3 regions of the Blautia sp. AF19-1 genome follow, and region 1 is predicted to be linked to each of the others. Evidence: a T-box and tRNA genes for the amino acid it is inferred to sense, from the RefSeq annotation. Region 1 holds a T-box; the other regions hold tRNA genes.
The links. The T-box of region 1 lies ahead of DWX26_RS05905 (proline--tRNA ligase). A T-box ahead of a tRNA ligase gene usually reads a tRNA of that ligase, here a tRNA-Pro.
Positions count from the first base shown of each region.

Region 2: it encodes a tRNA-Pro, which carries the amino acid that the T-box ahead of DWX26_RS05905 (proline--tRNA ligase) is inferred to sense. The anticodon was not compared.
Region 3: it encodes a tRNA-Pro, which carries the amino acid that the T-box ahead of DWX26_RS05905 (proline--tRNA ligase) is inferred to sense. The anticodon was not compared.

Region 1 is NZ_QUGQ01000006.1:158,607-161,887, reverse strand. Features, by position in the region: gene DWX26_RS05905 (proline--tRNA ligase) at 31-1,734, opposite strand; T-box leader at 1,918-2,220, opposite strand; gene DWX26_RS05900 (hypothetical protein) at 2,300-2,572, opposite strand; gene DWX26_RS05895 (alpha/beta hydrolase) at 2,593-3,281, opposite strand, start outside.
Region 2 is NZ_QUGQ01000002.1:116,165-119,445, reverse strand. Features, by position in the region: gene DWX26_RS01665 (LacI family DNA-binding transcriptional regulator) at 322-1,350, opposite strand; tRNA gene DWX26_RS01660 (tRNA-Pro) at 1,446-1,519, opposite strand; gene DWX26_RS01655 (sporulation initiation factor Spo0A C-terminal domain-containing protein) at 1,785-2,141, shown strand; gene ilvC (ketol-acid reductoisomerase) at 2,299-3,281, opposite strand, start outside.
Region 3 is NZ_QUGQ01000020.1:39,063-42,343, forward strand. Features, by position in the region: gene DWX26_RS13020 (hybrid sensor histidine kinase/response regulator) at 1-492, opposite strand, end outside; gene DWX26_RS13030 (Cof-type HAD-IIB family hydrolase) at 1,011-1,796, opposite strand; tRNA gene DWX26_RS13035 (tRNA-Pro) at 1,896-1,969, opposite strand; gene DWX26_RS13040 (PcsB-like coiled-coil domain-containing protein) at 2,206-3,281, opposite strand, start outside.

The sequences.
Region 1 (3,281 bases):
TTTTCTTCCCTTTCGCATGGTTCTGAATCATTACAGATACTGTTTAATCTCTTCCATCACATTTTCCAGCGGAATCTGTGTTTTCAGAGTCTTATCGCGGGATGCAACCTCGACAACGCCCTGTTTCATGTTTTTCGGGCTTACGATGATGCGCAGCGGAATGCCGAGCAGGTCGGCATCGGCAAACATTACGCCGGCTCTGACGCTTCTGTCGTCGTAGATCACTTCGATGCCTGCATTCTGCAGATCCTCGTACAGCTTGTCCGCATATGCTCTGACTCCCTCGTCATCGACGCGGACTGCACAGAGGTGTACCTGCCACGGAGCGATAGCTTTCGGCCAGATCGGGCCGTACTCATCGTGATGTGCCTCGCAGACCGATGCTGCCAGACGGCCGACACCGATACCGTAGCATCCCATGATCGGGGTCTTGCTCTCGCCGTTTGCATCGACATAGGTCATATTCATGGATTTTGTATATTTGGTTCCAAGCTGGAAGATATTTCCGACCTCGATACCTCTGGAGATCTTCACAGTCTTTTTGCCGCATTTCGGGCAGATGCCGCCCTCCTGGATTTTTGCAAAATCGTGATACTCGGCATTCGGAACGTCGCGCTCCATGTCGAGTCCTTTGTAATGATGCTCTGCCTCGTTGGCTCCGCAGGAAAGGTTATTTCTTCCCTCGAGGGATTTATCGTAGAGGACAACGGCATCTCCGTTCACCTTCAGGTTCACCGGTCCGATGTAGCCTGCGTTCAGGCCGCATTCTTCGGTGATCACGGCTGCGTGAACCTGCTCGCCGAGGAAGTTGACCAGCTTCGTCTCGTTGACTTCGAGATCGCCGCGGATGAAAAGGACAACGTATTTATCATCAACATTCTGCTGATAAACAACGGCTTTGCAGGAGTTCTTTGTCTCGTCTCCGAAGAAATTGCAGACGTCTTCAATGGTGTGGACGTTCGGTGTATAAACCTTTTCGAGTGCAGCGGATTCTGCGTCTCTTGCGATATCTGAAATGTTCTCAGCTGCCTCCATGTTGGCTCTGTAATCGCAGGAATCACACAGAACGATGGAATCCTCTCCGACCGGAGTCAGAAGCATGAACTCGTGGGAGATATTTCCGCCCATCATACCGGAATCGGATTTGACAGATACCACCTCCGGCACGCCGACACGCTCGAAGATGCGCTCGTATGCTGCGTGGCATTTCTCGTAATACTGCTCCAGATCTTCCTGGCTGGTATGGAAGGAGTAAGCATCCTTCATCGTAAACTCACGCACACGGATCAGTCCAGCTCTCGGACGGGCCTCATCACGGAATTTTGTCTGGATCTGATAGATCATAAACGGATATTTGGTGTAGCTCTGTGCATACTCGCGTACAAGGTGTACGGCTGCCTCCTCGTGGGTCATGCCGAGTACCATTTTGGCATTGTTGCGGTCTGTGAAGCGCAGCAGCTCATCGCCGATGCTATCGTAACGGCCGGACTCATCCCACAGAGAAGCCGGCATGACAACCGGGAACTGCACTTCCTGGCCGTCGATTTTGTCCATCTCCTCGCGCAGGATCTGCTCGATTTTGCGCACAATGCGACGCAGCGGCAGATAGGAAGAATAGATTCCGTTTGCCATATATTTGATGTATCCGCCTTTTACCATAATAGCATGGCTGTCGATGACACAGTCAGCAGGTCTTTCTTTGAAGCGTTCTCCTACTAATTTTTCAAGTTTCATTTTCTGATTTCCTCCTTATTCTTTGGGTTTTCAACATCTGAAGTCTTCCAGACGCGAGAACATTCCAGCCTGTCCGATTTTAAGCTTTTAGTCAACATTTTACGCATCTAACTCATCACTGAAGTAACGAGAATGCGATGCGCAGTTTTCAAACAGAAAAAAAGCCCTAAACCGCAAGCTGCAGTTTAGGGCGAATTTTTTTATCCGCGGTACCACCTAAATTCAGGAAAACTCCTGCACTCTGACACAGAACATTTGTACCCCACGATTTTTGTATTTTGTAATACGCGTGATCTCTGCTCTCTGTACCTTCTCTGTAACGGGAGATCCCGGTGCAGCCTACGAAATAAATTTTTCCTGATGGATTTTCTTCTCTTCGGTGCACAGCTCCAAGACCGGTTCACGATAGATTCTGCAAAAAGCTTTCACCTGCCGCTTTCTCTCTGAATGCGCTCTGTCGCTACTGTTTCTTTTCTTCGCTTTTTCACTGCACTGATTGTAGCAGAAACCGGAAAAGAATGCAAGCCCGTTCCTTCTGCTTTTTCTGCATAAACGCCCGCCCAGGTTACAGGCCTTCCCGGTACATTCTGCTGATCGCCGCCTGGGCTTCCTCAGACTGTTTTTTCTCAATCCATGCTTTGCGGTCACTCAGGATAGCCAGCATCTCATCGACAACGTCCTCGGCGCGCGGGCTTGTGACGCGGTAGAGATAGCCGAGCATCCGCGTGGCGGTAAAATCGGTGTTCATCTGGCGGTATGCAATTTCCCGGCAGAAGTCGTCCGGGTAACCGTTGTGTTTTAACGCACGGTACAATTCGTCATTTCTCGTTTCTGGCATTGCCTGTCTCCCTTTTTCCTTTAAACATTTACGTTTCCGCTGTTCAGGCCTTCCGTCTTTTCCTCAAGTGGCAGCCAGTCCAGTGCCTTTTTGATCCACTCATCCCAGAAATCCCATTCATGGCCACCCTTACTCTCATAGTAGACAATGTCCATGCCGCTCTCTTCCATCCGTTTATGGTAGAGACGGTTTACTTCCAGAAGTCCGTCCTCTGTTCCGCACGCCTGGAATACGGTCGGCACATTGACAGACGGATCTTTTTTCCGTGCTTCCTTTAACTGCTCGATAAGAACAGCCGGGTTTTTGTCACTCTTTGCTGCTTCGACCAGATTTCCGAAATAACCTTCTTCATGTGCAAAGCTGTCCGCTCTGCTCTCTTCCGGATTTTCCAGCACATGAAGTGCACCGGACAGGCAGATCACAGCCCCGAAGGTATCGTGATATTTCAGGCCATTTCTGAGTGCGCCAAAACCACCCATGGAAAGACCTCCGATAAAGGTGTCTTCTCTTTTTCTGGACAGTGGAAACATTTTTCTTGTAATCTCAACCAGTTCTTCTCCGATAAACTGTCCGTGCATGGCACCGATGGACGGCTGATCCACATAAAACGCATTCTCGCCGGCCGGCATGACAACGGCAAGGTTTTTCTCCTCTGCCCATCTTTGGATTCTGGTTCCATGAACCCAGTCTGTCTCATTCCCAAAAATGC
Region 2 (3,281 bases), on a different contig from region 1:
CTCTTATGTTACCATTTTTCTCCATCTCTGTCAAGCGCAAAACGCAGGATTCCGTAAAAATACACCCGCCGGAAAGGAGGCTCCGGCGAGTGCTCTAACGCATGATTTCGTTGTTTTATTTGTTGTACTCTTCTAGGTATTTCTGGTAATCCTCTACCTGTTTTCCGTGGTAGTGTTTTTCTACATGGCATTTATGCACGAATTTGAATCATCGCAAAAAGGGAGCCGGAAACGCCCCGGCAGACGGTTTTTCTTCTCGTCCGCCGGGGCGTCCCTAGCTTTCTTTCTTTGTTCACTTTTTCCTGTTTTTTCTATTTCTTTCTATCCCTGACGCTTGCACGAGGAACGGCGCACCACAACCTCCCCCGAAACGAGAATCCGTTCTTTCGGCGCTTCCGGGTGCTCCTCCCGCCATAAAAATTCATGCACCATACGGCGGCCAAGCCACTTCGTATCGACATGAACGGTTGAGAAGAACGGATACAGCATCCGGTCCTCATCATCATCAAATCCGGTCAGTGCCACATCCTCCGGCACGCGCACGCCGATTTTCCGGAAGGATTCTGTCAATCTTTTGGCGATCATATCGTTGCCGCAGACAATCGCTTCCGGCAGTGTATCGTAGCTCGCCACAATCTTGTCAAAATTTTCCGGGTAATAAAAATGATCGCTCTCCATATTGGGGCGCACAAGCTCCTCCTCGAGCGGAATGCCCGCCTGTTCCATCGCTGCAAGGAAACCGACATACCGGTCATGCATCGACTCATACGTGCTGCTGTGCTCACTTAGGAAACCGATCCGCGTCATGCCCTGCCCGATCAGATGGGACGTCAGAAGACTCACCGGTTGCACACCGTCCACACGCACGATATCGCCCATCGGCCGCTGTTCGATACCGCAGTAATGGTCGAGCTGAAAAATGCGGTATCCCAGATTTACCAGTTTCTGCATATATTCCAGCGGCAGCATTTTAATGCAGAAGATCGCATCGATATTTTCATTCAGGCCGAGCGGCAGAATGCCGTTCTCCTCCTCCCGCTCCGTCACGACCGCAACGCGCGTCTGACAGTTATTGAGGCTCGCCTCCTCGGAGATGCCGCTCACGACACGGTCCCAATAAACAGCGGCATCCCGCGTACGCAGAACCATAATATTGTAATGCTTCTCCTGCGGTGCCCGAACTTCTTCCACATATACATTTTCGCCCAGATAGCCATTTCTTTTCGCCATCCGAAGAACTCTCTCCCGCGTCACCGGAGCTACCTTCGGATCATCCTTTAATGCCATGGCAACCGTATTCCGGGACAATCCCAGCTCCTTTGCCATACTCTGTATCGTTACTTTCCCCATAACTTCCTCCCTGTTTTTTCTGCGCAATTCATTTTTCTTCCGCACACGTCTTTGTCTGTAAGAAAAAAAGTGCCGTAAAACGACACTCTTACCGATCGGGGCAACAGGATTTGAACCTGCGACCTCACGGCCCCCAGCCGTGCGCGCTACCAAGCTACGCCATACCCCGTAATCATGTTTTCATTATACCAGCGAACTTCTGAAAAATCAATGTTATTTTTCCCTCTCCCGTTTCATTACATTCATTTCTTTATTTCGTGTCATATTCTCTTTTATTTTACTATATTGTCACTTTTTCTTTCTGAATATGTAATTTTTCGACGTTTTCCACGTATCATAAGTGAAAGGGGAAAATCGTATGCCATACAAACTTTCACCTCTGGCATGCCCGTCTGCAAAGACTATGTAAAAACTGAATAAAAGGAGACATCGTAATGGAAACTGAAATTTACTTTCTACTACACTCTTTAGGAATTGGTGCAAAATACCGCGGATTTCGCTATCTCGCCTATGGTATCGCTTTATGCATGGAAGACGAAGATTATCTCCTTCGGGTCAGCAAAACGCTGTACCCAAAGATCGCGCAAACGTTTCAGGTATCGTCCTCCTGCGTCGAACGAGACATCCGCACCGCTATTTCCGTCTGCTGGACCCGCGGAAACCGTGATCTGCTCTTTTCGCTTTCTGTGCATCCGGTTCTGACAAAACCGACCAATTCCGAATTTTTTGATATTTTAAGTTCTTATATCAAATACTACCGTGCTTTTCCTGCCTGTCGTCAGGAGGCATAAAAAAACGAATACAGAAAAGATAACACTTCCGCGCCCTATCATATTGGGGGATATGCATGGCGCGGAAGTGTTTTTTCTATGATAAAACGATAGAACAAAAAAAGGAGACTGCCCGCAAAGGCAGCCTCCCGATATGGATCATTTGACAGCAAACCGATTAGTTATTGATCAGTTTGTCCTCGTTGCTCCAGCTGTACAGTTTTCTGACTTCTTCTCCGACTTTCTCTGACGGATGCTCTGCAGCTTTTCTTCTCATTGCACGGAAGTGAGCCTGTCCGCCTGCTGGGGACATATCCAGAAGGAAGTCTTTTGCGAAAGTACCATCCTGGATATCGGAAAGGATCTTCTTCATGGTCTTCTTGGTTTCTTCTGTGATGATCTTCGGTCCGGTGATGTAATCGCCGTACTCGGCTGTGTTGGAGATGGAGTATCTCATTCCGGAGAATCCCGACTGATAGATCAGGTCTACGATCAGTTTCATCTCATGGATGCACTCGAAGTATGCGTTTCTTGGGTCGTATCCAGCCTCGCACAGAGTCTCAAATCCAGCCTGCATCAGGGCGCATACACCGCCGCAGAGAACTGCCTGCTCACCGAACAGGTCTGTTTCGGTCTCAGTTCTGAAGGTTGTCTCCAGAAGACCAGCTCTTGCTCCGCCGATTCCAAGGCCGTAAGCCAGTGCTCTGTCCAGAGCTTTTCCGGTGTAATCCTGCTCAACAGCAACCAGGCAAGGAGTTCCTTTGCCAGCCTGATACTCGCTTCTTACTGTGTGGCCAGGTGCTTTCGGAGCGATCATAGCTACATCTACGTTCTTCGGAGGTACGATCTGTCCGAAGTGGATAGCGAAACCATGAGCGAACATCAGCATGTTGCCCTCTTCCAGGTTTGGCTCGATATCTTTTTTGTACATTGCAGCCTGTTTCTCATCGTTGATCAGGATCATGATGATATCAGCCTGTTTTGCAGCCTCAGCAGCGGTGTATACTTTGAATCCCTGTGCCTCTGCTTTTGCCCAGGATTTGCTGCCTTCATAAAGTCCAATAATAACATCACAGCCGGAATCTTTCAGGTTCAGTGCATGAGCATGTCCCTGGCTTCCGTAGCCGATAATTGCGATTTTTTTGCCTTCCAGTAAAGAGA
Region 3 (3,281 bases), on a different contig from region 1:
CACAATCTCACTGTTTTCGTCACAGTCAAAATACCAGAAGCCGGAACAGATAGCCTCATTGAGCAGTGTCAAATTTACATGATCCCAGTTGACCTGTACGGACATAACCCAGATCTGTCTGCCCGCCTCATCTGTCGCATCCTCTTTACAAAGCCGTACATTTTTCACTGTACCGTCTGCTGTAAGGATCTGTGCTTCCCCTGTTCCGTGAAGCTGCAAAAAACGGTCTCGCTCCAGTCTATCTTCCTCGTCATAAAAGAAGTTTCTCAATGAGCCTTTTGTCTGTTCCATGAAAGTATCGAATGTATATCCTGTACTATGCAACAGCAGATTATTCACAGACAAAATAGACAGGTTTTGGTCATAAGATCCTGTCATTATACCTACCCCGCCATTATTTTCCAGTGTTTTCTGTACGGCCTGTGACATAGCCTGTGTCTGTCCCGTTACAGCCTCACCTAAAGAATATATTTTGTCTTCATACTTTTCCATTTTATAAAAATCCTCTCTCTGTTTTATACTTCATTATCCTGCTTTTATCTGTATACAGAGAACCTGTCCCTGCCAGTTTTACATTTACGTTATAATATCCTACAAAACGTGAAAAACAGGTATACGGATTTGAGAAGTTGCAACCACTACACACAATATTCACACAAAATTCTCTTTATGTTTTCAATTTTTATAGGCTTTGCCAAGTGAGCATTCATTCCTGCTGCCAGACACTTACTCCGATCGTTCCTGCTGTAAAACGGTATCTGAGGCTTTTTTTATTTATCTGATTTTTTTCTGTTTCCATGGAACTTCTGAACGCTCACCTCCTGGTATCATTACAAATATACATAAAAACTCATTTTTATATTACCATGAAATTTTTTACTTTGCAATGCACATACCTTTTCAGACGCTGCTTTTCTTGTTTCCTTTTTCAAAAAATTGCAACCAAAGGGGCGCACCTGAAAATTTCTTTTCAAATGCGCCCCTTCGCTTTCTTTTTTTCTTTTTTTCTGTCAGATCAATCCGTAATGCTCCATCGCCTTTGCCACGCCGTCCCGCTCGACGGTATCGGTTACGTACTCTGTGTACGGATCCAGAATCTCATCATGTTTTCCAAGCGCAATGGTGTGTGCGCCGCACCGGAACATGGTAAGGTCGTTGCTGCTGTCGCCAAATACGTATGCATCTTCTTTCTCCAGCTGAAACTGTTTCAGCGCATAGTCCACAGCTGTTCCTTTGCTGCAGCCGTGCGGAACGATTTCGTATACACCGCCGCGGCGATCCATGATATCAAACTCCTGCTCAAATTCACGGTACATACGTTCTATATCAGACTGTGCATCGGTTACGATACAAAATTTATCGTAAATGATTCCTTTTGTCTCCGCTGTCTCCGCGAGTCCGATTCCGACAGCTGCGAAATAGGCACGGGTCTGCTCGACCTCCCGAAAACGGGATACCTCCGACGAAAAATAAACATTATCCGTTCCCTCCAGAATCATGCCGATCCTGCACTCCTTTAAAATAACCGGGATTTCCTCACAGCGCTTTTTCGGAATCGTCTGATGCATCAGGATTTCGCCGTCCCGGCGCAGATAGGTCCCGCAGCCGCACAGAAATCCGGAAAACGGAAGCTTTTTCAGCTCCTCGGGCAGCTCCGACCAGGTGCGGCCGGTATTAATAAACGTAAGATTTCCTTTTTCCGCTGTCTTTTTCAATGCATCGAGCGCGCTCTGCGGAATTTCTTTTGTAATCTCACTCAGTAACGTTCCATCAATATCAAAAAATAATGCTTTCACAAAAATTTCCTCCTCGTGTACTGTTTCCTGTTCTCTTTCTGACATACGAAAAAATGCCGAAGCTCTTGATTGTCAAGGCTTTCGGCATTTTCATTCCAGTCGAAGCGACGGGATTCGAACCCACGACCTCTGCGTCCCGAACGCAGCGCTCTACCAAACTGAGCCACGCTTCGATTTTATTTGTTTTCTGAACTCTCGTCCGTCAACAATAGCTATTATATATGATGTCTATAGGAATGTCAACACCTTTTTTGAATTTTTTTTAATTTTTTTTATTATTGCTTCAAAAGGTACATTTTACACAGGTTTGCGGCCTTTTTGGTGTTATTTTAGAATGACAGTTTCTGAGAAAGTCAAAAAAAGAGATATGCCGGAAGTTCTGTTCCGGCATATCTCTTATCTTTGTTTCTCAGCTCAGCTGATATACATCTGCATACTGCACGCCGAAGCTCAGCGCCTCGGAATGGCTGCTGCAGAAGATGTCTACGTGGCCGTAAGCGGTTCCGCGGTCTTCTACCGTGTAAACCTGGCCGTTGATCATCAGTTTCGTTCCGAATGGTACACCGCCCATGGCGATCGTTCTTCCTGCGGTCGGTGTGGTTCCGCTCGCGGTGGATCCGCCGGACCACTGTCCGGTACAGATGGAACAGGAGCAATAGCCTGTCAGTTTAAATCTTCCAAGGTATGTTCCGCTGGAGGAGCTGCTGGAAGTATCTGACGCGGATGGACTCCCCGTTGTCGTGGAGGATGCGCTGCTGTCCGAAGAACTGCTTCCGGAGCTGCTGCTTGTATCGGTATCTGCTTTCGCTGCGGCATTTGCTGCTTCTGCGGCTGCGACTCTTGCGGCCTCGGCTGCCTGTTTTCTGGCGGCCTCAGCCTCAGCTTCTGCGGCAGCCTGCTGTGCGGCGGCTGCTGCGGCTGCTTCCTCTTCTGCTTTCTTCTGCGCTGCAATCTCCTCTTCTTTCGCCTGACGGATCAGGTCATTGATTGCATCTGCTTTGCTGTTGATTTCATCTACCAGTGCACTCTCGCTGGATTTTGCATCGTCCAGCTCTGCGGAGTAGGTACGGAGTTCCTGATAAGCTGCTGCGTACAGCTCCTGAATGGCTTCCTGCTGATCGCTGCTCTGCTGCTGCAGTTCTACGATCGCTGCCTGCTCTTCCTGCACCTGTGTTTCTTTTTCTTTTACCTGGTCTACCGTGTCCTCATACTCCTGCATAAGATCGCGGTCGAAATCGGAAATTTTCTGTATGTATTCTGCCCGGCTGATCAGCTCTGAAATGCTTTTGGAAGAAAAGAGCATTGCCATGTATCCGTTTCCGGAGGAATTTTCATACATATACTGGATACGGAGCTTCATCGCCTCGTACTGCTCTTCTTCTTTTGCTTTTGCATCTTCCAGATCTGCCTGAATCTGTACCAGTTCGTTCTGCTTCGCATCATACTGATCCTGAAGCTCCTGCAGACGGTTCTGCAGATCGTCCA